2 regions of the Streptomyces sp. NPDC051563 genome follow, and region 2 is predicted to be linked to the other one. Evidence: riboswitches for the same ligand, from Rfam matches in the RefSeq annotation. Region 2 holds a riboswitch; the other holds the start of a gene.
What was found. Region 2 has a riboswitch for ZMP and ZTP ahead of ACIA8F_RS31735 (bifunctional 5,10-methylenetetrahydrofolate dehydrogenase/5,10-methenyltetrahydrofolate cyclohydrolase). Riboswitches for the same ligand answer to the same signal wherever they lie in the genome.
Positions count from the first base shown of each region.

Region 1: another riboswitch for ZMP and ZTP. It lies ahead of glyA (serine hydroxymethyltransferase); the one in region 2 lies ahead of ACIA8F_RS31735 (bifunctional 5,10-methylenetetrahydrofolate dehydrogenase/5,10-methenyltetrahydrofolate cyclohydrolase).

Region 1 is NZ_JBITDL010000002.1:229,075-244,290, reverse strand. Features, by position in the region: gene glyA (serine hydroxymethyltransferase) at 1-1,215, opposite strand, end outside; ZMP/ZTP riboswitch at 1,251-1,341, opposite strand; gene rocD (ornithine--oxo-acid transaminase) at 1,451-2,656, shown strand; gene ACIA8F_RS03300 (glutathionylspermidine synthase family protein) at 2,744-3,934, opposite strand; gene ACIA8F_RS03295 (hypothetical protein) at 3,941-4,261, opposite strand; gene ACIA8F_RS03290 (hypothetical protein) at 4,377-5,216, shown strand; gene ACIA8F_RS03285 (PLP-dependent aminotransferase family protein) at 5,474-6,892, opposite strand; gene ACIA8F_RS03280 (carboxymuconolactone decarboxylase family protein) at 6,939-7,427, shown strand; gene ACIA8F_RS03275 (hypothetical protein) at 7,510-8,745, opposite strand; gene ACIA8F_RS03270 (hypothetical protein) at 8,749-9,153, opposite strand; gene ACIA8F_RS03265 (hypothetical protein) at 9,143-10,849, opposite strand; gene ACIA8F_RS03260 (malate dehydrogenase) at 10,985-11,974, opposite strand; gene ACIA8F_RS03255 (DUF3017 domain-containing protein) at 12,249-12,839, opposite strand; gene ACIA8F_RS03250 (bifunctional methylenetetrahydrofolate dehydrogenase/methenyltetrahydrofolate cyclohydrolase) at 12,829-13,692, opposite strand; gene ACIA8F_RS03245 (hypothetical protein) at 13,968-14,594, shown strand; gene ACIA8F_RS03240 (helix-turn-helix transcriptional regulator) at 14,629-15,216, opposite strand, start outside.
Region 2 is NZ_JBITDL010000033.1:69,925-85,140, reverse strand. Features, by position in the region: gene ACIA8F_RS31785 (MBL fold metallo-hydrolase) at 1-690, shown strand, start outside; gene ACIA8F_RS31780 (DedA family protein) at 1,197-1,823, opposite strand; gene ACIA8F_RS31775 (MBL fold metallo-hydrolase) at 1,829-2,614, opposite strand; gene ACIA8F_RS31770 (hypothetical protein) at 2,773-3,177, shown strand; gene ACIA8F_RS31765 (alkaline phosphatase family protein) at 3,425-5,515, shown strand; gene ACIA8F_RS31760 (SRPBCC family protein) at 5,570-6,019, shown strand; gene ACIA8F_RS31755 (ATP-binding protein) at 6,135-7,196, shown strand; gene ACIA8F_RS31750 (hypothetical protein) at 7,193-9,037, shown strand; gene ACIA8F_RS31745 (RNA polymerase sigma factor) at 9,042-10,616, opposite strand; gene ACIA8F_RS31740 (methyltransferase domain-containing protein) at 10,830-11,591, opposite strand; ZMP/ZTP riboswitch at 11,693-11,793, shown strand; gene ACIA8F_RS31735 (bifunctional 5,10-methylenetetrahydrofolate dehydrogenase/5,10-methenyltetrahydrofolate cyclohydrolase) at 11,822-12,712, shown strand; gene ACIA8F_RS31730 (peptide MFS transporter) at 12,876-14,405, shown strand; gene ACIA8F_RS31725 (hypothetical protein) at 14,615-15,043, shown strand; gene ACIA8F_RS31720 (helix-turn-helix domain-containing protein) at 15,029-15,216, opposite strand, start outside.

The sequences.
Region 1 (15,216 bases), on a different contig from region 2:
ATCGCCGAGGGCGGCCGCGGAGACCGCCCCCGCGATCCAGTCGGCGACCACCGGCATGTGCTCGACGCCGAGCCCCCGCGACGTCAGCGACGGCGTACCGATCCGGATCCCCGACGGGTCGAACGGCTTGCGCGGGTCGAACGGCACCGTGTTGTAGTTCACGACGATCCCGGCCCGGTCCAGCGCCTTCGCCGCGATCTTGCCGGACACCGACTTCCCGGTGAGGTCGATCAGGATCAGGTGGTTGTCCGTACCGCCCGAGACCAGGTCGAAGCCCCGCTCCAGCAGCGCCGCGGCCAGCGCCTTCGCGTTGGCCACGACCGCGTGCGCGTACGACACGAACGAGGGCTGCGCAGCCTCGTGCAGCGCCACCGCGATACCGGCCGTCGTCTGGTTGTGCGGGCCGCCCTGGAGGCCCGGGAAGACCGCCTTGTCGATGGCCTTCGCATGCTCCTCGCGGCACATCAGCATCGCGCCGCGCGGACCGCGCAGGGTCTTGTGGGTGGTCGTGGAGATCACGTCCACGTGGCCCGCCGGGGACGGGTGGGCGCCGCCCGCGATCAGGCCGGCGATGTGCGCCACGTCGGCGACGAGCACCGAGCCCGCCTCCTTCGCGATCGAGGCGAACGCCTCGAAGTCGATCGTGCGCGGGAGCGCCGTACCGCCGCAGAAGATCAGCTTGGGCCGCTCGGCGAGCGCGAGGTCCCGTACGGCGTCGTAGTCGATGAGGCCATTCGTTTCAGGATCCGCAGTCGCCTGGACCCCGTACTGCACGCCGCGGAACCAGGAGCCCGTCGCCGAGACCCCCCAGCCGTGCGTCAGGTGCCCGCCCATCGGCAGCGCCATGCCCATCACCGTGTCGCCGGGCTTCGCGAAGGCCAGGTAGACGGCGAGGTTGGCGGGCGAGCCGGAGTACGGCTGCACGTTGGCGTGGTCGACTCCGAAGAGGCCCTTGGCCCGCTCCACGGCCAGTGCCTCGATGCGGTCGATGTTCTGCTGGCCCTCGTAGTACCGGCGGCCCGGGTAGCCCTCGCTGTACTTGTTCTGCAGCACGGTGCCGGAGGCCTCCAGCACGGCCGAGGACACGTAGTTCTCGCTCGGGATGAGGCGCAGGGTCTGCGCCTGGAGGGTTTCCTCGGCGGCGACGAAGGACGCCAGCTCGGGGTCGGTCGCGAGGAGGGCGGGGTGGCGGTACGGGTGGTGGTTCGCGCTCATGGCGGTTCCTCCGGGGTCGATGTCGGATCTCGTCCCCGCGAGGCCCAGGCGAGCGGCCCTGTGTGCGGTCGTGCGCGCACGGCTCCCCCGGAGTTGGTTCTCCGTGCGCCAGTCGCCGTGCGTGTCCGACACCTTAGCGGGCGCGCCGCAGATGAGGTTTCTCCGTCCGGTATTCGAGCGAGGATGGACAGTGACGCCACCCTCGTCACCGGCTTGACGGACGATCGGAGACCCCGTGTCGACAACTGCTGATGCCATCCGCTCCGCCGACGCGCACAGCGCGCACAACTACCACCCCCTGCCCGTCGTCGTCGCCACCGCCGAAGGCGCGTGGATGACCGACGTGGAGGGGCGTCGCTATCTCGACATGCTCGCCGGGTACTCCGCGCTGAACTTCGGCCACGGCAACCGGCGGCTGCTCGACGCCGCCCGCGCCCAGCTGGAGCGGGTCACCCTGACCTCCCGCGCCTTCCACCACGACCGCTTCGCGGACTTCTGTACCGAGCTCGCGGCGCTGTGCGGCAAGGAGGCCGTGCTGCCCATGAACACCGGGGCGGAGGCCGTGGAGACGGCGGTGAAGACCGCCCGCAAGTGGGGGTACGAGGTCAAGGGCGTACCGGACGGCCACGCCAAGATCGTGGTGGCGGCCGACAACTTCCACGGCCGGACCACGACCATCGTGTCGTTCTCCACCGACCACGAGGCCCGCGACCACTTCGGCCCGTACACCCCCGGCTTCGAGATCGTCCCGTACGGGGACCTCACCGCGCTCGCCGCCGCCGTCACCTCCAACACCGTGGCCGTGCTCCTGGAGCCGATCCAGGGCGAGGCCGGCGTCCTCGTGCCGCCCGCCGGATACCTGAAGGGCGTACGGGAACTGACGCGCGAGCGGAACGTCCTGTTCATGGCCGACGAGATCCAGTCGGGCCTGGGCCGCACCGGCCGGACCTTCGCGTGCGAGCACGAGGGGGTCGTCCCCGACGTGTACATCCTCGGCAAGGCGCTGGGCGGCGGGGTCGTGCCCGTCTCGGCGGTGGTGGCCGACCGCGACGTGCTCGGCGTGTTCAGGCCCGGCGAGCACGGCTCCACCTTCGGCGGCAACCCGCTGGCCTGCGCCGTGGCCCTGGAGGTCATCGCGATGCTGCGCACCGGCGAGTACCAGCAGCGCGCCACCGAGCTCGGCGACCACCTGCACCGCGAACTGAACCTGCTGGTCGGCGGCGGTGCGGTGACCGCCGTACGGGGCCGCGGGCTGTGGGCGGGCGTGGACATCGACCCGGCGCGCGGCACCGGCCGGGAGATCTCCGAGAAGCTGATGGGGCTCGGGGTGCTCGTCAAGGACACGCACGGCTCGACGATCCGGATCGCACCGCCGCTGGTGATCTCCAAGGAGGACCTGGACTGGGGGCTGGACCAGCTCAGGTCGGTCCTCGGCGCCTAGGGGGTGTCCTGGCCGTCGGCCGGGTACGGCCACCGGGGCGGCGCCGGACGGCCGCCTCCCCGGTGGGGGCGGCCTCCCGGACGACGGCTAGAGGATGACGTGGGGCAGGAAGCGGGCGTACTCGTCCGTGACCGGTCCCGCCGATTCGCGGATGCCCAGGCCCGCCGCCTCGTCCTCGACCACCCACGCGCCGAGCACCACCCGGTTGCCGTCGAAGTCGGGGAGCGGGGCGAGGCCCTGGAAGACGTAGGTCTCGTCCTCCTCCGGTGCGAACGGCTCGCCGCCGACCGGGTGCAGGGTGACGCCCGCGCCCTCGCGCCCCAGCAGCGGCTTCGCCGCGTAGCCGGTGGTCGTGGCGAGCTCGCGCGGGCCGTCCAGGTAGGCGGGCAGCAGGTTCGGGTGCTCCGGGAAGAGCTCCCACAGGACCGCCAGCAGCGCCTTGTTGGAGAGCAGCATCTTCCACAGGGGCTCGATCCAGGCGGTGGTGCCGGAGCCGCCGCCGTGGTCGTACGTGCCGAGTACCTGCGGGGCGAACTCGTCGGTGGCCAGCCACTCCCACGGGTAGAGCTTGAAGATCGCGCGGATGAAGCCGAGCTTCTCGTCCACGAACCGGCCGGACAGGCTGTCCCAGCCGATCTGCTCCACCGACAGCTCACGGGTCTCGATGCCGGCCTGCTCGGCGGTCTCCTGGAGGTAGGCGACCGTCATCAGGTCCTCGCCGAGCTCGTCGGTCTCGGAGTGCGCGAAGTGCAGCGGTCCGGCCGGCAGCAGCTCCGCCTGGCGCCGCCAGGCGTCGACGAGCCGCTCATGCAGGGAGTTCCACTGGTCGGCGCCGGGGAAGCGCTCCTCCATCCAGAACCACTGCGGACCGGCCGCCTCCACGAGGGAGGTGGGGGTGTCGGCGTTGTACTCCAGCAGCTTGGCGGGGCTCCCGGAGCCGTCGTAGCGCAGGTCGAAGCGGCCGTAGAGCGAGGGCTGTTCGGCGCGGCGCCGCCAGGACTCGGCGATCAGCGCGGCGAGCTTCGGGTCGGTGATCCCGAGGTCGGCGAAGCGGTCGTGGTCGACGATGTGCTGGGCCGCCGCCAGGCACATGGCGTGCAGCTCCTCGACGACGTTCTCCAGCGCCTCGATCTCGGGCAGGGTGAAGGAGTAGTACGCGCTCTCGTCCCAATAGGGGCGCAGGGAGTCGTCGGGGTAGCGGGTCAGGGGGTAGATCAGCCCCTGCTCCTCGACGGTCTTCTGCCAGTCGGGGCGGGGCTCGATGGTGTGGCGCTTCACCCTGGATCAGCCGCCCGAGGAGCTCTTGTGGCCGCCGATGCCGCCGCGGGTGACGGCGGACTTGTCGAAGCTGCCGCCGCTGACCCTGTTCTTCGTGACGCTGCCGCCGTAGTAGTACGCGCCGCGGCCGCCGCTCTTGCACTCCTTGGAGTTCAGCTTCTCCATGGTGGCGCGGTCCGCGCAGCGCTTGTCGGGCTCGTTGCTGCTCCCGCAGGCCACCAGGGCGGCGGCGAGCAGGCCCATGCCGCCGAGGGCGACGGTGCCGGAGCGCATGCGGCGCTTGGTGCGCGCGGAATCGGTACTGCTGGTGCTACTGCTGCTGTCCATGGATGGTTCGCTCCCCCTGGGTGGCCGGCTGCGGACAGACTAGAACGGCCGCCCCGGCCGACGGAATCCGGCCGACGCGGGATCCGTGACCTAGAGTCGGTTCGTGCTCATTGGGATGATTTGCGCGCTCGGTGCGGCGGTCTGCTTCGGCACGGCGTCGGTCCTGCAGGCCGTGGCGGCGCGGGCGGCGGAGCCGGGGACGGGCTCCGGCGTCGACACCGCCCTCCTCCTGAGGGCGCTGCGCCAATGGCGCTATCTCGCCGGCCTGGGGCTGGACGGGGTCGGCTTCGTCTTCCAGATCATCGCCCTGCGGCACATCCCGATCTACGCGGTGGGCGCCGCCCTCGCCGCCAGCCTCGCGGTGACCGCGGTGGTCGCGGCGCGGCTGCTGAAGGTGCGGCTGAGCGGCATGGAGTGGGGCGCGGTCGCGGTCGTGTGCGCGGGGCTGGTGATGCTCGGGCTGGCGTCCGGGGAGGAGGGCTCGGGGAAGGGCACGCCGGCGCTGAAACTGGGGCTGCTGGCGGTGGCCGGGCTGGTGCTGGTGGTCGGGGCCGTGGCGGGCGGACTGCCGGACCGCAGCCGGGCCCTGACGCTGGGTCTGGCCGCCGGAACCGGCTTCGGGGTGGTGGAGGTGGCGGTCCGGCTCATCGACGGCATCTCCCTCTCCGCCCTGGCGAACCCGGCGTTCTACGCGCTGCTGCTCGGCGGCGGCTCCGCGTTCCTGCTGCTCACCTCGGCACTGTCGCGGGGCTCGGTGACCACGGCGACGGCCGGCATGGTGCTCGGCGAGACGATCGGCCCGGCGGTGGTGGGCGTGGCCTGGCTGGGCGACCGCACCCGCGAGGGCCTGACCTGGCTGGCGGTCGCGGGCTTCGCGGTGGCCGTGGCCGGCTCCCTCGCCCTGGCCCGCTTCGGCGAACCCCCGGCGGAGCCGGTCCGGCCGCCCGCCGCTTGAGGGCGGGGCCCGGGCGCAGCCCGGTGTCCCTGGGGCTCCGCCCCAGACCCCGCTCCTCAAACGCCGGAGGGGCTGGATTTCCCGGACCGCCGTCCGTCACGTGCGGGCCCGGACCACCAGCGGTCACGTGCGCGCCGACGCCCGCACGATCCAGTCCGTCCGGCGTTCCAGGACCGGGTCCGTGTCCGGGGCCGGGTCCGGGCGGAGCCCGGGGAACGGTGGAAGGGCGGGTAGGGGACGGCCCCGCAGGGCACCCGTCACGGCAGGGACGCCACCAGCGCGGCCAGCGTCGGCGCCCACGCGCTCTGGGACGGCGTCCCGAAGCCCACGACCAGCGCCTCGCGCACGGGCATCACCGCCGCCGGATGCCGGAAGAAGGACAGCGGCTGCAGCCCCAGGTCCTGCCAGGCGGCCGACCGCAGCGCCGCCCGCTCCCCACCCGGCCCCAGATCGAGCACCGCATGCAGCCCGGCGGCGATGCCGGAGACCGCCGCCCGGTCCCCGACCGCCGCGACCAGCTCGTCGCGCCGCCGCCGGTAGCGCAACCGCATCTCCCGCACGTGCCGGTCGTACGCCCCCGACCGGATGAACTCCGCGAGCGTCAGCTGGTCCAGCGCGCTGGAGCTCCAGTCGGTCCGGCCCTTCACCGCGAGCACCTCCTCCATCAGCGGTCCGGGCAGCACCATCCAGCCCATGCGCAGCCCCGGCGCCAGGGACTTGCTGGCCGTACCCAGGTACACCACCCGGTCCGGGTCCAGTCCCTGGAGCGCGCCGACCGGCTGGCGGTCGTAGCGGAACTCGCCGTCGTAGTCGTCCTCCAGGATCAGCGCGCCCGTGGACCGCGCCCAGTCCACCGCCGCCGCCCGCCGCCCGGGCGTCAGCGCGGCGCCCGTCGGGAACTGGTGCGCCGGCGTCAGCAGCACCGCACCGGCGCCCGAACCGGCCAGCTCGGTGGTGCGGGCCCCGGCCCCGTCCACCGCCAGCGGCCGCGTGCGCAGCCCGGCGCCGGTCAGCAGCTCCCGGTGCACGTCCAGCCCGTACCCCTCCACCGCGATCTCCCGGATCCGCCGTGCGCGCAGCATCCGCGAGAGCAGCAGCAGGCCCTGGCCGAAGCCCGCGCACAGCACGATGTGCTCGGGGTCCGCGTACACCCCGCGGGCCCGCGCCAGGTACCCGGCGAGCACTTCGCGCAGCTCCACCCGGCCGCGCGGGTCCGCGTACCCGAAGGCCTCGTTCGGGGCCTCGGTCAGCGCCCGCCGGGCCGCCGCGAGCCAGGCGGCGCGCGGGAAGCCGCCCAGGTCCGGGGAACCGGGCTTCAGGCTGTACGAGGTCTGCGCGCGCACGGGGCGCCGTACGGTCACGGCCGCCGCGGGACGCCGCGCCCCGCCGCCGGTCCCCGCCCCGATCCGGGCCCGCTCCGCGACCCGGGTCCCGGAGCCCCGGCGCGCGGTGAGCCAGCCTTCGGCGACGAGCTCGGCGTAGGCCTCGGCGACGGTGTTGCGGGCGATCCCGAGATCCGCCGCGAGGGTGCGCGAGGAGGGCAGCCGGGTCCCGGGGGCCAGCCGCCCGCTGCGCGCGGCCTCGCGCAGCGCCTCGGTCAGCCCGGCCCGGACACCGCGCCCCGGGACCGGTTCCAGATGCAGGTCGGCGCCGAAAGTGGCCCACGATTCGGTCATGGAAATGGACCATATACGTGGGCCGCCTGCCTCCTAGGCTGATGCCATGACCCACACGGAGAAGGCACCCGAACACACCCCCCGCATGCAGCTCGCGAAGCTCGCCCCGGAGTTCTACAAGGCCGCCGTGGCCCTGGACGCGGCCGCCGCGAAGGGCCTGGACCCGGCGCTGGTCGAGCTCGTCAAACTGCGCGCCTCGCAGATCAACCACTGCGCCTTCTGCATCGACATGCACTCCAAGGACGCCCTCGCGGCGGGCGAGGACGTGGAGCGGCTGCTGCTGCTCGGCGCCTGGGAGGAGTCGCGGCACTTCTACACGGAGAAGGAGCTCGCCGCGATCGAGCTGACGGAGGCCGTGACCGTCCTGACCGACGGTTTCGTTCCCGACGAGGTCTACGAGCGGGCCGCGAAGCACTTCGAGGAGAAGGAGCTGGCCCAGGTGATCGCCCTGATCGCCGCGATCAACGTCTGGAACCGCATCGGCGTCACCACCCGCCTGACCCCGGGGCGCTACACCCCGGGCATGTACAAGTGACGGTTCCCGCCCCCTGAGGGGTGTTCCCCGGTCAGGAGCGGTGCAGTGAGGCGTGGATGCGGGTCCGTGGCCGCCCGCCCCGTCAGCCGCCCGTGGGGCGGAAGGCGGTCAGGGCGGCCTTGTGGTGGGCCTGGGTGAGCGTCCAGTCGGCCGACGGGCCGGCTGTGAGGACGGCCCACTTCTTGCCGTCCCCGGCGACGAAGACCCGTTCCACGCCGCGGCGTCGGCCGTGGGACTCCGCGCTGTCGTACTCGTAGACCAGCTCGCCGCCCTCGGGGGCGTCCGGCGCCGGTCCGACCCGGATCTCCTGGTAGCCGGTGGTCTGGGCGCGCAGGTAGGTGGAGGCGCCCTGGACCGCGGCGAGCGGGGTCAGTTCGGGCTCGCTGACCTGGAAGACCTGGATCAGGGCAGTGCGGTCGGGAGAGCGGTAGAAGACCCCCGAGGCGGCCTCCTCGCGGAGCCACCCGGCGGGCACGGCGACGGTGAACCCCTTCGCGTCGCGCACGGTCTCGTGGGCGGGGTCGCTGCCGCTCGGGCTGGGCGTGGGGGTCGGGCTGCCGCTGTCCGTCGGGGACGGGGAGGAGCGGGTGGCCGAGGGGGTCGGTGACCCCTCGGCGCTCGACACGGGGCCCGAGGCCGTCGGTCCCGCCTGCGCGGGCTGCTCGCCGGTGTCCCGCGCCACGAACCACACGGCGGCGGCGCCGAGCGCGAGCGCGGCCACCGCGACGGCCGCCGTGGTCGGCGTCAGCCACCGGCCGCCGGCCCGCGGGGGCGGGGGCGGTACGGGGTACGCCTGCTGTACGGGCTGCGGGTGCGGATAGGTGGGGTACGGGTAGCGGTACGCGTCCTGCTCCGACCCCGCCGGGCCGTACCCGCCCGGCCCGTACTCCCCCGGGCCGGGCTGCGGGGCAGGCTCGTAGCCCGGAGCCGGGGCAGGGGCTGGGGCCGGAGCCGGTCCTGAGGCCGGCTCGTAGCCCGGAGCCGGGGCAGGGGCAGGGGCCGGTCCTGAGGCCGGCTCGTAGCCCGGAGCCGTGCCCGGACCGGATGCCGCGCCGGGGTCGTGTCCCGGGGCGGAGCCGGGCGCCGGAGGCTGACCCGGGGCGGGTGCGTACCCCGGCGGCGGAGCCGGCTGCGCGGGCGGGCCCGGGTTCTGGGCCGGAGGCGCGGGCGAGGCCGGCTGTGCGGGCGGAGCCGGGTTCTGGGCCGGAGGCGCGGGCGGGCCCTGGGGCGGGGTCGGCTGTGCGGGGGGCGGCTCGGCGGGGTCCGTGACCCAGCGTTGGGTGGCGGGGTCCCAGCGGGGGGCGTTCTGCGGGGGCACGGATCAGCCTCCCAGGGTGGTCAGGAGCCCGGCCAGGGCGGTGGCGGCGCTGACCGAGTCCACCAGCGGAGCCCAGCGTTCCAGGGCTCCGCGGAGCCGGGTGACCAGGCCGGGCCGGATCTCCTCGGCCCCTTCCAGTCCCTCCGCGACCCCGTCCAGTTCGGCGTCGAGCGCCGCCCTGTCCGCACCGCGCGGCAGCCGTACGAGGGCCGCGCGCAGCTCCAGTACGGCGTCGAGGAGGGCCTGCGGCCCGACGGTCTCCGCCCCCGCTCCCCCGTGGTGCACGGTGTTGGTGTGGTTGCTGCCGCCGATGCTGAACGCGCTGCCCGTGACCCCGCCGATGCGGACCGAGGGCTCCTGCCCGGCCGCGCCCGCGTCCGTACCCGTAACGCCGTCTTCAACTGCCACCGGTACTCCTCTTGATCTTGGTGCTGTTGGTGTTGTTGCTGCCGCCGACGCTGAAGGAGCTGTGGTTCACCGACTGGATGAACACCCCGCCCTCGGCGACGTTGACCGCGCGCTCGGCGAACTCCTCGGTGTGCCAGCCCGCTTCGTGCAGCGCGACGACGACGCCCCCGACGACCCGGTCCTGGATGGTCTTCAGGAAGCGGTCGAGGTCCATCAGGTGGAACAGCGAGCCGTTGTCCTCGGAGGCCAGGTCGCGCACCGACACCCGCGGCCCCTCGGGCCGTGCCCCGCCGTGGCCGCCGGTGACGATCCGCCACCAGCTCGCCAGCCCGCGGCCGAGCGTGGCCGCGGAGGCCACGAGGGAGCCGGGGGTGTTGCGCAGGGCCCAGACGGCCTTGCCGAACCCGTTGTTGTTGCGGTAGCGCTGGGCGTCCGCGTCCGCGTTGTGGAAGTCGGTCCGGACGGGCAGCAGCACGTGCGGGGCCACCTCCAGCATCATCATCCCGCCCTGCGTGTGGACCCGTACGAAGACGGTGACGACGAGGTTCTCCTCCCAGCCGCCCACCCGTACGCGCAGGAAGTGCCGGCGGCGCTCGCCGCCCTCCTCGATGGCGGCGGCCCGCTGCTCGCCGAACTGGCCGTGCACCACCTGCGCGGTGTCCCGGTGCGGCAGCCCGCTCGCGGGCAGGAACACGCACTCGTCCAGGACCAGTTCGCGCAGCCGGTCCCCCACGGCGGCGGCCTGCTCCGGGGAGCCGTGCGGGGAGGGCACCCGCAGGCGTTCCAGCAGCGGAACGATCCGCGCCAGGATGTGGGAGTTGGTGACCGGGACGGGCTTGCGGTCGGGGCCGAGGCCCTCGCGCGGGCGCAGTTCCACGGACAGCTGCCAGGGCCGGAAGGGATCACCCGCTCCGCAGAACGGGTCGTTGACGTCGTACATGATCATCGGCGCGTGCTGCTCGGCCCTGATGCGCTGGCGGACCCGCTGGAAGCGGGCCCCGTCGGCCGCTTCGGCCTGGTCGTTCGCGTGGTCGGCGTAGCGGCGCTCGGCGAGGTCGGTGGCGATGGTCCGGTAGACGTGTCCGCGCTGGAGCCCCACGACGGTGACCACCCCGGCGAAGACCACCGGCAGCCACCACAGGACGGCCGTGCCCTCCACCTCGCCGCCGGTCGGGGCGAACGGCAGGGCGCCGTCCCCGCCCAGCGCGTCCAGGACGCCGAACGGCGCGAACCCGCCGAAGCCGAGGAGCAGCAGGACGATGACCAGCGCCCACCAGACGTAGATCCGCAGGATCACGGACAGGAAGCGCAGCACCGGGACGTTCCGGGCGCGCAGCCAGTCGGCGAGGCTCAGCAGCAGGAAGGGCACGATCAGCGCGGCGAGGACGCCGCCCGTGAGCAGGGAGCCGACGAACCAGGCTCCGAGGACCCAGGCGGCCCAGCCGAGTTCGGCGCGGCGGGCGCGCAGCGCGTGGGCGAGGACCCGGGAGGCGTCGTAGCCGTAGGAGGGGGCGACGATCCGTTCCTCGTGAACGTACAGCTCGTCGATGACCCGGTCGCGGTACGCGGCGTCGAGGTACGTTCCCGCGCACAGGAAGCGGCCGGCCTCGCTGAGGGAGGGGTGCACCGGGGGGCGGCCGGCGGAGGGACCGGCCCAACTGCCGCCGGGCTGCCGGGGAATCGCGTTCTCGGTCACCGACCGACCCTAGGGTCCGCCTCCATGCGGCGACAGAAAGATTCACGCCAAACGCCCCGGCCAGGTTTGGCCGGGGCGTTTCGGTGTTCGTACCGCTCGTACGGGGGCCTGCGCGGCCGGACCGTACGGGAGCGATCAGATCAGGCCGAGCTCGCGCACCGCGTCGCGCTCCTCGACGAGTTCCTGCACGGACGCGTCGATGCGCGCACGGGAGAACTCGTTGATGTCCAGGCCCTGGACGATCTCGTAGCGGCCGTCCTTGGTGGTGACCGGGAAGGAGGAGATGATGCCCTCCGGGACGCCGTAGGAGCCGTCCGACGGGATGCCCATGGAGGTCCAGTCGCCCGCGGCGGTGCCGTTGACCCACGTGTGCACGTGGTCGATGGCGGCGTTGGCGGCCGAGGCGGCCGAGGACGCGCCGCGGGCCTCGATGATCGCCGCGCCGCGCTTGGCGACGGTCGGGATGAACTCGTCCGACAGCCAGGCCTGGTCGTTGACCAGCTCGGCGGCGTTCTTGCCGGCGATCTCCGCGTGGAAGATGTCCGGGTACTGGGTCGCCGAGTGGTTGCCCCAGATGGTCAGGCGCTTGATGTCGGAGACGGCGGCGCCGGTCTTGGCGGCCAGCTGCGAGATCGCGCGGTTGTGGTCCAGGCGGGTCATCGCGGTGAAGCGCTCGGCCGGTACGTCCGGGGCGGCGGCCTGCGCGATGAGCGCGTTGGTGTTGGCCGGGTTGCCCACGACCAGGACCTTGATGTCGTCCGCGGCGTTCGCGTTGATCGCGGCGCCCTGCGGCTTGAAGATGCCGCCGTTGGCGGAGAGCAGGTCACCGCGCTCCATGCCCTTGGTGCGCGGGCGGGCGCCGACCAGCAGCGCGACGTTGGCACCCTCGAAGCCCTTGTTCGGGTCGTCGAAGATGTCGATGCCGGCGAGCAGCGGGAAGGCGCAGTCGTCGAGCTCCATGGCGGTGCCCTCGGCGGCCTTCATGCCCTGAGGGATCTCCAGAAGACGGAGCTTGACCGGCACGTCCGCGCCGAGCAGGTGGCCGGAGGCGATGCGGAAGAGCAGCGCGTAGCCGATCTGGCCGGCGGCGCCGGTGACGGTGACATTCACGGGAGTGCGGGTCATGGCCTTCTCCGTTAGACAGCTGGCGGTGGGGCGTCCCTGCCCCATGTGCTGGGAGGACGCCGCTCCGTGGCCCAGTAAATCTTGACGTGAAGAGACATCCGCCGTCAGGCTATCCGACCCAGGACCACCCCAATCCCCCGCCCCGTGTGGCGCGGGGCACACGGGGCGTCCGGCGGGGGCTCCCGGAGGGCCGGTCCGCCCCTTTCGGACCGCCCCTTTCGGATCTCGTGCGGATCGTGCCGGTACGGGCCCGGCACCCTCCGCAAGGGACGGCCTAGCGGACCGTGAAACGGACCGCCGTCTCCAGGAAGGGGATGTTCAGCCACGGCTTGGGTTCCATCACCAGGGCGAGCAGCGTGATCGCCACGCCCAGCAGGCCGTACGTGACCATGTCCGTGAAGCGGGAGCGCACCGCGAGCATGCCCACGGACGGCAGCAGCCGGCGCATCACCGAACCCGCGATCATCGCGATCCCGATCAGCAGGCAGCCGACGCGCGGATGGCCCACGGCGGTGAGCAGCAGTCCGGCCGCCGTCGCGGCCAGGACGGCCAGCATCGGCCACTGCCGGGCCGGAGCCGGGGCGTCGCCGGGCGCGGCCCGGCCGCCGCCCTCGGGGCGCGCGGTGTCCAGGGTGACGGAGGGGAAGCGGCGCGACCGGGCCCCGTCCTGCTCCTCGCCGTCCTCGGTCCCGGGCCCGGGCTCGGGGTCGGGCCCCGGGCTCCGTCGTCCGCCGGCTTCGCCCTTCCTGGCCCAGCTCGGCACCGGGCGCAGGCCCGCGGAGGCGGCGGCCGCGGCGGGACCGGCGGCCGGGGCGGGTTCGGGGACGGTGCCGGGATCCGGCTCCCGCTCCCGCTCAGCCGGCACGGGGAACCGCCCGCTCGGCGGCCTCGACCACGTTGACGAGCAGCTGCGCCCGGGTCATCGGGCCGACGCCGCCCGGGTTCGGGGAGATCCAGCCGGCCACGTCCGCGACCCCGGGGTGCACGTCCCCGACGATCTTGCCGTTCTCGTCGCGGCTGACGCCGACGTCGAGCACGGCCGCGCCCGGCTTCACGTCCTCGGGCTTGACCAGGTGCGGCACACCCGCCGCGGCGACGACGATGTCCGCCTGGCGGAGCAGCCCGGACAGGTCGCGGGTGCCGGTGTGGCAGAGGGTCACGGTCGCGTTCTCGGACTTGCGGGTGAGCAGCAGGCCGATGGAGCGGCCGACGGTGATCCCGCGGCCGAGGACGACCACGTGCGCGCCGTTGATCTCGACCTCGTGGTGGCGCAGCAGCTGGACGATCCCGTACGGGGTGCACGGCAGCGGGCCCGGCTCGTTGAGGACCAGCCTGCCGAGCGACATCGGGTGCAGGCCGTCGGCGTCCTTCGCCGGGTCCATGAGTTCCAGGACGCGGTTGGTGTCGATGCCCTTGGGGAGCGGGAGTTGCACGATGTAGCCGGTGCACTCCGGGTTGGCGTTCAGCTCCCGCACGACCTCCTCGATGTCCTCCTGGGAGGCGGTCGCGGGCAGTTCGCGCTGGATCGAGGCGATGCCGACCTCGGCGCAGTCCTTGTGCTTGCCGTTGACGTACCAGCGGCTGCCCGGGTCGTCGCCGACCAGCAGGGTGCCGAGGCCGGGGGTGATGCCCCGGGCCTTGAGCGCCGCCACGCGGGCGGTCAGTTCGGACTTGATCGCGGCTGCGGTGGCCTTGCCGTCGAGAATCTGGGCAGTCATGGACCCATCCTCCCGGATGGAGCGGCCGCGGATCCAGTCGCGGCCCCTGCGCCCCGCCTGCGCCTTGCATTCGTCCTGCATTCGTCCCGCATTCGTTGCACTTGCACAACAAGTGCCGGGCGGACGGCGTCCCCGCTGGACAACCCCGGTCCGGCCCGACGACGATGCGGGGAACGTAGTGCCGCGGGCAGTGCCGGGGGGCGGGCCGCACGATCTGCAGTGACTCCTCCGCGCGTGCCGTGCGTCCCCGCACTTCCACGGAGGAACGACCCCAGATGAGCTTCGGCGACCCGAACAACCCGTACGCGCAGCAGCCGCAGGGTGGCCAGCCCGCCTACGGCTACCCCCCGCAGGCCCCCCAGGCCACCCCGGCCCAGGGCGGCTACGCCTACCCGCAGCAGGCCTACCCCGGCTACCCGGGCTCGCCGATGCCGATGCCGGGCGGGGCCAAGGGGGCCCGGGTCGTCCTCTTCATCCTCGGCGGGCTCCAGGCCCTGTTCGGGCTGCTGATCGGGGTCGGCGGCGCACTCTTCGCCACCGCGCTCTCCGATTCCGGTACCAGCTCCGGTGACATCGGCACCCTCGCGGGCGGGGTCGCCGTCATCGGCGGCATCATCCTCGTCGGCTTCTCCCTGTGGCCGATCCTGACCGCCGCCAAGCTGGGCAAGGGCCGCGGCGGCGTCCGGGTCTCCGGCATCATCTACGGCTCGCTCCAGGTCCTCTTCTCCCTGGGCAGCCTGATCGTCAACATCGTGACGCTCAGCGGTCTGCAGGAGTCCGTCGGCACGCCCCTGCTGGCCTCGGTGATCCCCGGCGTGATCTCGCTCGGCCTGGGCCTGTGGATCCTCATCGGCCTGGCCAACTCGGCCTCCGGCGCCTACTTCAGCCGCCCGCAGTACTGACCCGCAGCCGGGTCACCGGTGTGCGCCGCGGTGCCTACGGCCGCGCACCGGTGAGCACGGCGCGCGGATCCGGCGCCTTCGCGGCGAGGATCCGCAGGGCCGCCTCCGCGGGGGAACCGGGCTCGGCGGTGTACATGATCAAGGTCTGGTCGGGGTCGTCGGGCAGGCTGAGGCTCTCGTAGGCGAGCGTGAACTCCCCAGCCTGCGGATGGCGCAGGTGGTAGCCGCCGTGCGTCTTCTCCCGCACCTCCTGGAGCTCCCACAGGCGCGTGAACTCTTCGCTGCGCGCGGAGAGTTCGGCCACCAGCCGGGCGAAGGCCGGATCCTGCGGATGCCGGCCGCGGTCGAGGCGGAGGTAGCCGACCAGATCGCGGGCCTTGGTCTCCCAGTTCACGAACCGGCCGCGCGTCTCCTCGTGCAGGAACACCAGCCAGGCCTTGTTGCGCTGCTCCTCCGGGACCGTCGAGAAATCGGTGATCAGCGTGGCGAACAGCGGGTTCCAGGCCAGGACGTCGGTGCGGCGGCCCACGATGAAGGCGGGCGTACCGGGCATCGACGCCAGCAGCTGGAGCAGGCCCGGCCGCACCCGCTGCACCCGCTGCACGGCCGGAGCGCCCGTCGT
Region 2 (15,216 bases):
ATCCTCGGCACCCCGGCCCGGATGACCCCCGTCGGAGTGCGCTGGGAGGAACTCCCGCCGGTCGACGCCGTGGTGATCAGCCACAACCACTACGACCACCTCGACGCACCCACCCTCAAACGCCTCCCGCGCACGACGCCGCTCTTCGTCCCGGCGGGCCTCGCGCGCTGGTGCCGGCGGCGGGGCTTCACCCGGGTCACCGAGCTCGACTGGTGGGAGTCGGCCGAACTGGGCGGCGTACGGTTCGAGTTCGTGCCCGCGCACCACTGGTCGAAGCGGTCGCTGACGGACGCGTGCCGGACGTTGTGGGGCGGTTGGATGCTCAGCGTCGGGGAGGGCCGGGGCGGCGACGCCGCGAAGAAGGTCTACTTCGCGGGCGACACGGGCTACGGACACTGGTTCGGCGAGATCGGGCGGCGCCACCCCGGCATCGACCTCGCACTGCTCCCGATCGGGGCGTACGCCCCGCGGTGGTGGCTGCGGGACGTCCACGCGGACCCGGAGGAGGCCGTGCGGGCCTGTCTGGACCTGGGGGCGCGGCGGATGGCGCCCATGCACTGGGGCACCTTCGTGCTGTCCGCCGAGCCGGTGATGGAGCCGGTGCAGCGGGTACGTGCCGCGTGGGCCCGTACCGGGCTGCCCCAGGAGCACCTCTGGGACCTCCCGATCGGGGCGTCCCGAACCTTCTAGCCGCAGCCGTCCCCGGCCCACACCGCTACGCGGTCCGAAGTCCCCCCTGCGACGGCTCGCCGCTGCGCGGGGCGAAGCCCCCGGCAGCACCGATCCCCGCTGCGCGGGCCGATGTCCCGCAGCACCCCTTGCCGCTGCGCGGGCCGAAGTCCCCACGGCGACCGTTTGCCGCTGCGCGGGGCGGAGTTCCCCTACCCGCCCTTCGCCCGTTCCCCGGGGCTGTGCCCCGGACCCCCTGGGGCTCCGCCCCAGACCCCGCTCCTCAAACGCCGGAGGGGCTGGATTTGGCTGGGCTCAGCCCGCACGTGGAGGCCGGACGGGCTGGATGTGACCGGCCTCGGCCCGCACGTGAATGCCGGACGCCTGCCAAAATCCAGCCCCTCCGGCGTTTGAGGAGCGGGGGTCCGGGGGCTGGCCCCCGGGAACGGTGCCGCACAGGCAATCGGTTCCGGGACCGGCCAGTTCGGTGGCGCCGCACAGGCCTTTGGGCTCCGGGGCCGGTCAGGTCAGCCGTGTCCGGGGCGGATTCGGCGCCAGAGGGACGGGGTCGTGCTGATGAGGAGGGTGAGGGCCACCGCGAGGGCCACGCCCTTCCAGGGTTCCGCGAAGAGGGAGCCGCCGACGATGCCGATCAGGCCGTAGGTCGCCGCCCAGGCCAGGCAGGCGGGGCCGTCGCCGCGGGCGAACCGGCGCAGGGGCAGTTCCGCGAGCAGGCAGGCCAGCATCACCGGGATGCGGCCGCCCGGGAGGAGGCGGGAGACGATCAGGACCAGGACGCCGTTCTCGTCCAGCTTGCGCTGCGCCTGGGCAAGGCGTTCCGGGGTCGCCCGCCGGCGCAGGGCCTCCAGCCGGCGCGAGCCGTTGCGGGAGCGGACCCCGCGTCGGCCCAGCCAGTACAGGGCCATGTCACCGGCGAAGGCGGCCAGCGAGGACACCCCGAACACCAGCAGCAGCCCGAAGGGCAGGGAGTCCTGGTGGAACGCCACCACCGCCGCCGTGCTGACCAGCGCGCCCGTCGGAATCACCGGTACCAGCGCGCCCAGCGCCACCAGGACGAAGAGGGTCGGATAGCCGATCGCCTGCTGGGTGGATTCCGGCGGGACCTGCGCGGCCGACTCCGCGAACAGCCACAGCCCCCTCACGGCAGCCGCACCCGTTCGCCGTGCGCGGGCAGCCGGACCGTCACCTTCGGCGCCTCCTTGCGCGCGCAGCGTGCGAACTCCTCGCCCGGCGCGTGGAACTCGTGCGGCCGCACCGCGTCCATCCCGATGGGCCAGTACGTGCCCCAGTGCACCGGTACCGCGGCCGCCGGCGCCAGCAGGGCCAGGGCCCGCGCGGCACCCGCCGCGTCCAGGTGCCCGGGGCCCAGGTTGGGCCCCCAGCCGCCGACCGGCAGCAGGGCCACGTCCACCGGTCCGACCTCGTCGGCCATCGAGTCGAACAGGCCGGTGTCCCCGGCGAAGTAGGTCCGCGAGGAGCCATCGATCACGTACCCGAGCGCGGGCGCGACCCGCGGTCCGAACGGCAGCCGCCGCCCGTCGTGCCGTGCGCTGACCGCCCGGACCCGTACGCCGCCGCCCCGTACGCCGTCCCCGACGGTCACCGTGTCGCCCGGCGACAGCTCCGTGACCACCAGCCCCCGCACCCCGGCCGTCCGGGCCAGCCCCGGCACCGCGCCCGGCGCCCCGCGGGGCACCAGCAGCCGGGTGCCGCGCGCGAGGCGCGCCAGCGAGGGCAGGTGCAGGTGGTCGGCGTGCAGGTGCGAGACGAGCACCGCGTCGGCGACCGCCGCCTCCGGCGGGGGCACCGCCCCACGCCGGCGCCGCAGGTGCGCCAGGCGGCGGGCGAAGAGCGGGTCCGTGAGCAGCCGGACACCGGAATCCTCGACCGTGCACGTGGCATGGCCCCACCAAGTGATCTCCACCGGCCCCTGATCCCCTCCCTCGTCCCGCTTGCCACCGGGTCCCGTCCGAGCCTAAAGGCTGCCCGCCGCAGCCGCTCGGAACCGGGGTGCCGCAGCGGCGGAACCGGTCCTTCACGCCCCCTCCTCCCGGGCGGCGGATCGGAGTAGGGTCGGGCGGCATGGATGAGCTGCGCGTGGCCGCGATCGCCAGCCTGGCCCCGCTGGAGGATCTGGACACGGATCCCTTCGCCGTCGACACCCGGAGCCAGCACGCCATGTGCGCCCGTTGGGCGGCGGAGCGGGGGTACGTCGTGACCCGCCAGCTGTTCGTCTACGGGCTGCGCGCCGACCACTGCGGTCTGTGGAACGACATCGACGCCGGCCGCGTCGACCTGTTCGTCACCGCGAACCACCGGGTGCTGACGCGCGCGCTGCGCTCCGTGGGGGAGTTCACCGCCGAATGTGCCCGGCGCGGCGTACGGCTGGAAACAGCCGGTCTCGAAGAACCGCACTACACCTCGGCGATGAAGGCCGAGGTGCACCGCCGGCTCTCCATGCCGACCGCCGGATACGACGGCACGTAGGCCCGGTCCCGGGCGGAACCGCCGGCCCTGGCGTGGGCGGAACCGCTCGACCCCGGTCCGGGGCGAAATCGCTCGCCCCGGCGCGGGCGGAACCGTTTGCCCCGGCGCGAGCGAGCGGCCGCCCCCTCCGCACGCACGTCCGCCGCCCGTGTCATCCGGCCCGGCGGGCGCCGTTGTGCGAGCCTGGACACCGTGGGACGGGGGCTCGTCGGCGCGGTGCGGGCCACGGTGGTGAGGTGGGTCGGGCGTGTTGCGAGGCCGGTGGCGGAGTACGGGCGGCGCCCTGGTGCGGGTGGTCGTCGTCTGGGCGGTGTCCACCCTCACGATGCTCGCCCTGGCCGGAATCCTCCCCGACTTCAGGCTCCAGGCGGGCGCGGGCGGCGACCGCGACAGCATCACGCAGATAGGTCTGACGGCAGCCATCGGCGCCGGTGCGTTCGGTCTGCTGAGCGCGCTGGTGTGGCCGGTTCTCGTACGCGCCCTGCTGCTCGTGCCGGCCCTGGTGCTCGGGCTGCTCGTCTTCTTCCTCAACGGCTCGCTGCTGCTGCTGGCGCTCAGCCTGATCCCGGCCGGCCGCGGCGAGGCGGACCCCGAGACGGCGGTGGTGGTCGCCGCCGTGATGTCCGCCGTCGCCTCCGCGACCTCCACGGCCCTCGCCGTACGCGACGACGAGGCCTACCGGCGCCGGCTCTACCGGCTCGCCGACCGCCGCCGGCGCCGCCAGCACCGCGAGGGGATGCCCGGGGCCGACGAACGCGCCCCCGCCCTGGTGTTCCTGCAGCTGGACGGGGTCGGGTACGAGGTGCTGCGGCGCGCGGCCGGCAGCGGCCTGATGCCCACGGTGGCCGACTGGCTCGACCGCAGCCACCGCGTCGGCTCCTGGCACACCGACTGGTCCAGCCAGACCGGAGCGAGCCAGCTCGGGATCCTGCACGGCTCCAACTTCGACGTCCCGGCCTTCCGCTGGTACGAGAAGGAGACCGGCGAGGTGGTCGTCTGCAACCGGCCCACCAGCGCCGCCGAGCTCCAGCGGCGGGCCGTCGAACGCACCGGGGACGGCGGCCTGCTCACCCTCGACGGGGCCAGTCGCGGCAACCTCTTCAGCGGCGGCGCCGGCCAACTGGCGCTCGTCCTGTCCGTCTCGGCCCGGCGCGGCCCGCACAACCGGTCCCGCGCGGGGTACTTCGCGTACTTCTCCGACCCGGCCAACGCGGTCCGCACGGCGCTCTCCTTCGTCGCCGAGGTGGCCCGCGAGATCACCCAGTCGGTCCGCGGACGCCTGCGCGGGGAGCGGCCACGGGTCGGGCGCGGCGGGCTGTACCCGCTGATCCGCGCCTTCGCGACGGTGGTGGAGCGCGACGTCGTGGTCGCCGCCGTGATCGGCGACATGCTGGCCGGCCGCGCCGCCGTCTACGCCGACCTGGTCGGCTACGACGAGGTCGCCCACCACTCGGGCCCGCGCTCCCGGGACACCGAGCAGGTGCTCGCCCGGCTCGACCGCAGCCTGGCGCTCCTCGCCCGGGTCGCCGAGCACGCCCCCCGGGAGTACCGGATCGTGCTGCTCTCCGACCACGGCCAGAGCCCGGGGGAGACCTTCCTGGGCCGGTACGGGCTCACCCTGAAGGACCTGGTCCGCGCGGGCTGCGGGCTCCCGGTGTCCAGGAAGGCCGGCCGCACGCACAGCGGGGCCGAGGCGCGGGCCGCCGTACGGGCGGCCCTGCACCGGCCCGTGGAGGAGACGGACGACGAGGCCCGACCCGGGGCGGGCCCCGACCCGGTGGTCCTGGCCTCGGGCAACCTCGGCCTGATCTCCTTCCCCGACCTGCCCGGACGGGCGTCCAGGGAACGGATCGAGCGCGCCCACCCGGCGCTGCTCTCCACCCTGGCCAACCACCCCGGCGTCGGGTTCCTGCTCGTCGACGGGACCGTCCTGGCGGCCGGCGGGGCCGAGGCCCGGCTGGACGAGCCGGGCGCGGCGGAGGCCCTGCTGGCCCCCTTCGGCCCGGGCGCGGCGCGGGCGGTCCGGCGGACCGACACCTTCCCGCACGTGGCCGACGTGATGGTGAACTCGGCCTACGACCCGCAGACCGGCGCGGTGCACGCCTTCGAGGAGCAGATCGGCTCGCACGGCGGCCTGGGCGGGGAGCAGGGCCACCCGTTCCTGATGTGGCCGGTGGAGCTCTCCGATCCGGTGGACCGGCCCGGCGGAGAGCTGGTGGGTGCGGAGGCCGTCCACCGGGTCCTGCGCCGCTGGCTGACCGAGGCGGACGGGCCCCAGATCCCGGTCTCCCCGGACCTCTCGGTGACCCCGGGCACGGACCCGGCGCCCGCACCGTAGGCCCCGGGCGTACGGTGGGAACAGAGTCCACCAGGGGGGCTCCGAGGGGTCGCCATGTCCGCGATCAGCAAGAGCATCGACATAGACCGCACGCCCGAGGACGTCTACGCGTACATCACGGACCCCACGCACCTGCCGGAGTGGCAGGACCGGGCCGTCACCGCGGTGCCGATGGGCGACCTGCCCGTCCATGTGGGTTCCAGGGTCCTGGTCGGCCGCCGGGTCGGCCGGCGCACGATCCCCGCGACCATGGAGGTCCTGGCCATGGACCCGCCGAGGAGCTGGCACTTCCGCGGAGTCCGGGGGCCGGTCCGCCCCGATGTGCGGGGCCGCATCGAACCCCTCGACGACGGCGCCCGCTCGCGCGTGACCCTCGCCGTCGACTTCGAGGGCCGCGGCCTGGGCAGGGCGCTCGTCCCGCTCGCGGTCAAGCCCATGGTCCGCAAGGAGATGCCCCGCAGCGAGGAGAAGCTCAAGCACCTGCTGGAACACTCCGAGGCCTGAGGGCTGGGCAGACCCCGGGAAAAACCGGGTGCTCCGGGACATGCCGTGCGCCCACACTGGGCTCACCCGCGCACCAGCGCACCGCGTTTCCCGGACCCCAAGGACATTCCCACCCGTGCAGGCCGCCGTCACCGTCACCCCCGCCCAGCTCCCCGAACTGCTCCTCGGGCTCGCCACCGTGCGGCCCGTGTTCCTCTGGGGGGCGCCCGGCATCGGCAAGTCCTCGCTCGTGCGGAAGTTCGCCGATTCGCTGGGACTGGAGTGCGTGAGCCTGCTCGGCACCCAGCTCGCGCCCGAGGACCTGATCGGCGTACCGCAGATCCGTGACGGGCGCTCGGTGTTCTGCCCGCCGGAGACGATCGCCCGGGACGAGCCGTACTGCCTGTTCCTGGACGAGCTCAACGCCGCCGGCCCGGACGTGCAGAAGGCCTTCTACTCGCTGATCCTCGACCGGCGCATCGGCTCCTACGAGCTGCCCGCGGGCTCCATCGTCATCGGCGCGGGCAACCGGGCCACCGACAACGCCCTGGCCCGCCCCATCGCCTCCGCGCTCGTCAACCGGCTCACGCACGTCCACCTGAACGCCTCCGCCGGGGACTGGCTGGTCTGGGCCGGTGAGCACGGCATCCACCCGTGGGTCACCGACTACCTCACGGACCGGCCCGACCACCTGTGGTCGCAGCCGCCCAAGACGGAGGAGGCGTTCTCCACGCCGCGCTCCTGGCACATGCTCTCGGACGCCCTGCACTCCTTCGGGCCCGAGCTGGACGAGACCACCCTCAAGGTGATCGCCCACGGCACCCTCACCCCGGCGCACGCCGTCTCCTTCTGCGGCTACGCGAAGATCGTCCGCCACTCCTTCGGCATCGAGGCGATCCTGAAGGGCGACGCGAACTGGCCCACCCGGCTCGCCGACCGCGACCTGCTCTACTACCTGGCCGACGCCTTCCGGGGCCGGCTGGTCAAGGAGCTGCCCGCACGGCGCGAGCACGTCTCGCCCGCCGTCCGGCAGACCGCGTACCGGGCCAAGGCCCTCCTCGTGCAGCTCGCCGAGATCTCCGTCGAGGTCGCCCAGACCGTCATCGCCGACGACGCCGACGGCCTGCCCGTGCTGCCCGCCTGGTTCCTCGTCGAGGCGGCCCGCGACATGCCGCGCCTGGTCGAGGCCCGCCGGTGAGCCGCCCCACCCGCACGAACACCACCCGCAAGAGCACCACCCGCAAGAGCACCGGCAACGCCAAGCCCGACCCCGCCGACCAGGCCTTCGCCGAGGGCCTCGCCCTGGTCAAGCGGAACCCCGCCCTCGCCGCCGTGTCCGCCACCGTCTGCCGTCAGAGCAAGTGCCCGGCCACCCCGGTCTCAGGACTGGCGGCCGTCGACTCCAACGGCACCGTCCACGTCCACCCCACCCGGCGCGCCGCACCCGGGGAGTGGGCCTGGACGCTCGCCCACGCGCTGCTCCACCTCGGCTTCGGACACGTGCCCGCCGCCAAGGACGAGCGCCGCTCCCAGCCCGACCGCTTCGACCTGGCCGCCCGCTGCGCCGTCGTCAACCGGTTCCTGGCGAGCTTCGCACCCGGCTGGACCCCGGACCGGCTGCCCGCCGAACATCCCGGCGGCGACGAGGAGCTGCTCGCGGCCCGCTGGCGCCGCGACGGCATCCCCGCGGCCCACGAGCACTGCGGCACGGCCGGAGACCACCCCGACCAGCTCCTGGTGACCTGGGGGGCCTGGAACACCGCCGTCCCCGACTGGGAGACCGCCTTCGCGCACGCCCTGACCCGCAGCGTCTCGGCCGCCATGGACGTGGCCGGCGGCCGCCGCGACCGGGTCACCGGGGAGCACGTCCGGCTGCACCCGTGGGACCGGGCCCTGAACTGGTTCGTCTCCTCGTACCCGCTGCTCGGGGGTCTCGCCGCCGGGCTGGAGATCGTCGCCGACGCCGAGCTGGCCCGGGCCCAGGGCATCGATATCGCCGCCGTCAGCGCGAGCGCCGGGGAGATCTACGTCAACCCGCTGCGCAGCTTCACCGACGGGGAATGGCGGTTCGTCCTGGCCCACGAGATGCTGCACGCCGCCCTGCGCCACGGGGAGCGCTGCGGTGCCCGTGACCCGTACCTGCACAACGTGGCCGCCGACTACGTGGTCAACGGCTGGCTGGTGGAGATGGGCGTCGGCGAGATGCCCGAGGGGCTGCTGTACGACGCGGAGCTGCGGGACCTCTCGGTCGAAGAGGTCTACGACCGGATCACCACCGACCTGCGCCGCATGCGCCGCCTCGCCACCCTGCGCGGCAAGGGCCGCGGGGACATCCTGGGCGAGCCGCTGCTCCACCCGGGCAGCGGCCCGTACACGGACCTGGACGAGTTCTACCGGCGCGGCCTGGTCCAGGGCTTCGACCTGCACGGGTACGGGGAGCGCGGACTGCTGCCCGCCGGGCTGATCCAGGAGATCCGGGCGCTGGTCCACCCACCGGTGCCGTGGGACGCGGAGCTCGCCCGCTGGTTCGACGCGTACGTGCCGCGGCCCGTGGCCGTACGGTCCTACGCCCGCCCGGCCCGCCGACAGGCCTCCACCCCGGACATCCCGCGTGCGGGCCGGTACTTCCCGCTGGAGGAGACCGCCCGCTGCACCTTCGGGGTGGTCCTCGACACCTCGGCGTCGATGAACGCCGCCCTGCTCGGCAAGGCGCTCGGCGCGATCGCCTCGTACGCGCAAGCCCGCGACGTACCGGCCGCCCGTGTCGTGTTCTGCGACGCGGCGCCGTACGACGCGGGCTACATCCCCCCGACCGAGATCGCCGGGCGGGTCCGGGTGCGCGGCCGGGGCGGCACGGTCCTGCAACCGGCCGTCGACCTGCTGCACCGGGCGGAGGACTTCCCGCCCGGGGCCCCGGTCCTCGTGATCACGGACGGCCGGTGCGACACCCTGCGGATCCGGCGCGAGCACGCCTACCTGATCCCGCAGGGTGCCTCCCTGCCGTTCACGCCCCGGGGGCCGGTCTTCCGACTGACCTGACGGTTTAGTCGAGGTAGTCGCGCAGCACCTGCGAGCGCGACGGGTGACGGAGCTTCGACATGGTCTTCGACTCGATCTGGCGGATGCGCTCACGGGTGACCCCGTACACGCGGCCGATCTCGTCGAGGGTCTTCGGCTGGCCGTCGTTGAGGCCGTAGCGCATGGAGACCACGCCCGCCTCGCGCTCCGAGAGCGTGCCCAGGATGGACTGGAGCTGCTCCTGGAGGAAGGTGAAGGAGACCGCGTCGGCCGGCACGACCGCCTCGGAGTCCTCGATGAGGTCACCGAACTCGCTGTCTCCCTCCTCACCCAGCGGGGTGTGCAGGGAGATCGGCTCGCGGCCGTACTTCTGGACCTCGATGACCTTCTCGGGGGTCATGTCGAGTTCCTTGCCCAGCTCCTCCGGAGTGGGCTCCCGGCCGAGGTCCTGGAGCATCTGGCGCTGGACGCGGGCCAGCTTGTTGATGATCTCGACCATGTGGACGGGGATGCGGATGGTGCGCGACTGGTCGGCCATGGCACGCGTGATCGCCTGCCGGATCCACCACGTGGCGTACGTGGAGAACTTGAAGCCCTTGGTGTAGTCGAACTTCTCCACGGCGCGGATCAGACCGACGTTGCCCTCCTGGATCAGGTCCAGGAAGAGCATGCCGCGGCCGGTGTAGCGCTTGGCCAGGGAGACCACGAGGCGGAGGTTGGCCTCCAGCAGGTGGTTCTTGGCCCGGCGGCCGTCCTCGACGAGGATCTCCAGCTCGCGCTTGAACGCGGGCTTGTGGTCCTCCTCCTCTTCGAGCTTGTACTCGGAGAAGAGACCGGCCTCGATGCGCTTGGCGAGCTCCACCTCCTGCTCGGCGTTGAGCAGCGGCACCTTGCCGATGAGCTTGAGGTAGTCCTTGACGGGGTCGGCGGTGGCACCGGCGACCATGACGGTCTGGGCCGGGGCGTCGTCCTCGTCGTCGTCGGACAGGACGAAGCCGGCGCTGCCGCCCGTCTTGGGCGTCTCCTTCTCGTCGCCCTCGTCGAGGTCCTCGGCCGCCCAGTCCTCGCCCTCGGCGACGGCGGCCTCGGCCTCGTCGCCGTCCTTGGCGGTCTTCTTGGTGGCGGCCGTCTTCTTCACGGCGGTCTTCTTCACGGCGGTCTTCTTGACCGCACGCTTCTTCGGCGCGGCGGCGGCCTCTGCCGCCACCTCCTCCTCGGTCCCGGAGGCCGACGGGTCGGATATCGCCGCAGCGGTGGCGGGGGCCGCGGTCTTGCGGGCACCGATCAGGCGCGGCGGGGCCGCGGCCTTCTTGGCGACGGCACGAGCCGGAGCGGCGGCCGCCTTGCGCGGCTTCTTGGCGGCAGCCTTCGTGGCGGGGGCGGCGCTGACGTGGAGGGCGACGCCCTCCTCGTCCAGGACCTGGTTCAGGCTGCGCAGGACCCGCTTCCACTGGTCCACCGGGATGCGGCCGGCCTCGAAGGCCTGGCGCACGTCATCACCGTTGATGTGACCCTGCTCGCGGCCACGCTCGACAAGCGCGACCAGGGCCTCGGATTCGGCGATCTCCGTGGGGAACGTACGGGACGGGCTGAGCGACACAAGGAGCCTCTCGTTGCGAACAGATAAGGGGTGGCGGGACATCATCGCGCGGACTCGGGAAACAGACCCGAGGGGGGTCTGTATTCCGGGCCGCACGAGGACACCTGTCGGTTCATCGCATGCCCGAGTAGATTCGTTACGCGCTGAATTGAGTGACCTGCGCCACGCTGTGACCGGGGGGCCGGTCGCGGGTGGTCGCGTCCGCCCGTTTTGTCAGCCCGTTTTGCGGGCCTCGATGAGAAAACGGGCGGTGTGTGCGACGAACGGGCCTTCGCGCTCGATCTGTTCGTGCAGCTCGCGCAGCCGGTCCCGATGCTGTCCGACCGTGAAGCCGGGCACCATCCAGATCACCTTCCTCAGAAAGTAGATCACGGCTCCGATGTCGTGGAACTCCGTCCGCAGCCGCTCGGAGCGCAGATCGACCACCTCCAGTCCCGCCTTCGTGGCCGCGGCGACCGCATCGTCGGGGTGCCGGCCGCGCCGGACCTCCTCCGGCTGCGGTCCCAGGAAGTACTCCACGAGCTCGAAAACGCTCGCCGGGCCGACCTGCTGGGAGAGGTACGTGCCGCCGGGCCGCAGCACCCGCGCGATCTCCTCCCACCAGACCGTCACCGGATGCCGGCTGGCGACGAACTCGAAGGCCCCGTCGCCGAACGGCAGCGGCGGCTCGTCGGAGTCCGCGACCACGACGGTGCCCATCGGGTGCAGCAGCTTTGTCGCCTTGTCGATGTTGGGCGGCCACGACTCGGTGGCCACCGTCAGCGCGGGCAGCGGCCCGGCTCCGGCGAGCACCTCTCCGCCTCCGGTCTGGATGTCCAGGGCGGAGCCGACCTGCGCCAGGCGCCGCGCCAGGAGCCGCTGATAGCCCCAGGAGGGGCGCTGCTCGGTGGCGCGGCCGTCGAGCCAGGAGAAGTCCCAGCCGTCCACAGAGACGGATTCCGCTTCCGCGACGAGATGGTCGAAAGTGCGCGTCATCCCTCGATCGTCCCAGGTCCGGGCCCGGTCATCCACCCGATTGCCGGGCGCGGGGTCCGCCGGGGCCGCCGCCCGGCCCGGCGGAAGGTCGCCTACACTGGGCGGCGGGCCGTGACTGGCGTTCGGGTGGATCACCACCGGGGAGCGGCCCGGCGTACTCCCGCTTTGCGTACGCCGACTGCCGCGCGCCTGGGCGAACCGCGATCCCGCAGCGACGCCCAGGAGCCCCGATGACCACCCAGACGACTGCCCCGCAGGCACGGACCGCCACCCTGATGGACGGCACCGCCCTCGCCCGCCGCATCTCGGAGCGGACCGCCGCGTACGCGGCGAAGATCACCGAGCGCACCGGTACCGCGCCCTGTCTCGCCACCGTGCTGGTCGGCGAGGACCCCGCGTCCGTCACCTACGTCCGCATGAAGCAGAACCGCTGCGCCAAGGCCGGGATCACCTCCCGCCACGTGGAGCTGCCGGCCGCGACGACCACCGAGGAGCTCGTCGCCACCCTGACGGCGCTCTCCGAGGACCCGGAGATCAGCGGCATCCTGCTCCAGCACCCCGTCCCGCACCACATCGACGAGCGCGCCGCCTTCGAGGCCATCGCCCCGGGCAAGGACGTCGACGGGGTCACCATGCACTCCTTCGCCGCCATGGGCTTCGGACTGCCCGGCTTCGTCTCCTGCACCCCCGGCGGCATCATGCGGCTGCTGGAGGCCTACGACGTGGACCTGACCGGCAAGCACGCCGTGGTCGTCGGCCGCAGCGCGATCCTGGGCAAGCCCGCCGGGATGCTGCTGCTGGAGCAGAACGCCACCGTCACCTACTGCCACTCGCGCACCGTGGACCTGCCGTCCATCGTCCGCCAGGCGGACGTGCTGGTCGCCGCCGTCGGCAAGGCCGAGTTCATCCGCGGCGAGGACATCAAGCCGGGCGCCGTGGTCCTGGACGCCGGCTACAACGAGGGCAACGTCGGCGACGTCCACTTCGAGTCGGCCGCCGCCCGCGCCTCGCTGATCACCCCGGTACCGGGCGGTGTCGGCCCGATGACCATCGCGGTACTGCTGGAGCAGACCGTGCAGGCCGCCGCCGCGCAGGCCGGTCTGGCCCTCGCGGACCTCTGAGCCCTCGGGGCCCCCCTGAGACCTCCGGCCCGCGCCCGCTCCCTCCCGTACGACGAACGCCCCGGGCCCTTCGGTCCGGGGCGTTCCGTTTCCCGCGGTAACGGGCCGAAAGGCCGATTCCGGTCCGGCACGACAGGGCTCCAATGAATATGTGAAGCCTTCGATGGATATGCAGAAGCCCCCGGCGCCGGACGCAGCACCGGCCGACGCGGCGGCGGTGGACGGGAAGCGTCACCCGCGCGGGCTCGCCACCCTCGTCCTCGCCGAGCTGTGGGAGCGTTTCAGCCTCTACGGCATGGTCGCCATCCTCGTGCACTTCCTCGCCGCCTCCCGCGGCCACGGCGGCATGGGGCTCCACGAGGGCACCGCGGAGGCCGTGGAAGGCGTCTACATGGCCATGATCTCGCTGCTGGCGCTGCCCGGCGGCTGGATAGCCGACCGGTTCCTGGGCGCCCGGCGGGCCGTCCTGTGGGGCGGCGTGGTCATCATGGCGGGCCACGTCCTGATGGCCGTGCCGAACCCGGTCTTCGTCTGGCCCGGCCTGGTCCTCATCGTCATCGGCACCGGCCTGCTCAAGCCGAACATCTCCGCGCTGGTCGGCCGGCTGTACGCCGCGGACGACGACCAGCGCCGCGACGCCGGCTACTCGATCTTCTACATGGGCATCAACCTCGGCGCGGTCATCGCCCCGCTCGTCGTCGGCTACCTCGGCGAGGAGGTCAACTGGCACCTCGGCTTCGGCGCCGCCGCCGTCGGCATGGCCCTCGGCCTGGTCCAGTACGTCGTCGGGGGCCGCCGCCTGACCGAGCAGCTGCGCGCGGAGCCCATGGTCCGGCTCACCGCCGCCGAGCGGGCCAAGGTGCGCAAGTCCTCCGCGTACGGCCTGGTCTTCACCGCCGTACTGATCACCCTGCTGGCCGCCTCGCACGCGCTGAGCATCGACAACATCACCTTCCTGCTGACGGTCGTCGCCGTGGTGGTCCCGGCGGGCGTACTGCTCTCGATGTACCGCAGCCCCAAGATCGACCGGGTCGAGAAGACCCGGCTGCGGGCCTACGTCTGGCTCTTCCTGGCCGCCACACTGTTCTGGCTGGTCTACGACCAGATGGGCAACGAGCTGAACCTGTTCGCCGCCCAGAAGACCGACCTGTCCCTGCTCGGCTGGCACATCCCGGCGAGCTGGACCCAGTCCCTGCCCTCGCTGTTCGTGATCATCCTGGCCCCCGTCTTCGCCGCCTTCTGGGTGCGCCGGGGCAAGCACATGAGCACCCCCTTCAAGTTCGGCCTGGCCCTGCTGCTGACCGGCGCCTCCTTCGTGGTCATGTCGGGCGCCGCGGCCATCGCCTCCAGCGGGGTCAAGGTCTCGCTGATGTGGCTCGTGGGCGTGTACGTGATCCAGGTGATGGGCGAGATGTGCCTGAGCCCGGTGGGCCTCTCGGTCACCACGAAGCTCGCCCCGCGGGCCTTCACCAACCAGATGATGGGCGTCTGGTTCCTCGCCGCCGCCACCGGCGACGCGATCGGCGCCCAGCTGCCCCGGCTCGACGCGGTCATCGGCCAGAGCCGCAACTTCCTGTGGCAGGGCGCCATGGTCATCGCGGCCGGCGCGGTGATGGTCTTCTTCACCAAGCGGCTCAAGGTCCTGACGGGCGAAGCGGCCGCGGCCCGCGAAGCGGTGACGACCGCGGCCTGACCGAGCCCGCGCACGCGGCCCGCAGCCAGGACCGCGCGGCCCCGTACGCCTCCTGGCGCAGGTGTGCGTTACTCCGGAGGTAATCGACCCGGCGGGGGCTCCGGCGGCACAGTGGGGGCATCGGGTTCCGGCGTCGCGCACTCGGCTCCGGGGCCCGGGTCTTTCGTACTCCACCAGCGCAAACGACCCTCGACGGAGGCTGATCCGCCATGTCCGCAACCCTGTTCACCGCCGTAGCCCGTACTGCCGTCCCGCAGGCCGCGCTGCGCCGGTTCCTCGCCCTCGACGCCGTCGTCACCACCGGGAACGGGCTCGCGTACGCGGCCTTCTCCGCGCCCCTCGGCCGACTGCTCGGCCTGGGGCAGGGGCTGCTGCTGGGACTCGGGGTGTTCCTGCTGCTCTACGGGGTGGGTGTCGGCCTGCTGGCCTCGCGCCGGGAGCCCCCGGTCTTCCCCGTCCGGCTCGTCATCGAGGGCAACTACGCCTGGGCCGCACTCAGCCTCGTCGCCCTCGTCGTCTGGCTCGCGCCCACCACCGCCGGGGCGGTGTGGATCCCGGCGCAGGCGCTCACCGTCGCCTCCTTCGCCCTCTTCCAGCAGCTCGCGCTGCGCGCGGGCGCGGGCTCAGGGCGCCAGTGACCGCAGGTACTTCACGGTCGCCGGGTCGGCCGGCAGCAGGGTCTCGATGGCCAGCTCGGCGACCGTCACGTCCATCGGGGTGTTGAAGGTGGAGATGGAGGACACGAAGGAGAGCAGGTGCCCGTCGTGCTCGATCCGCAGGGGGAGCGCGAGGTACGCGACGGCCTCGTCGG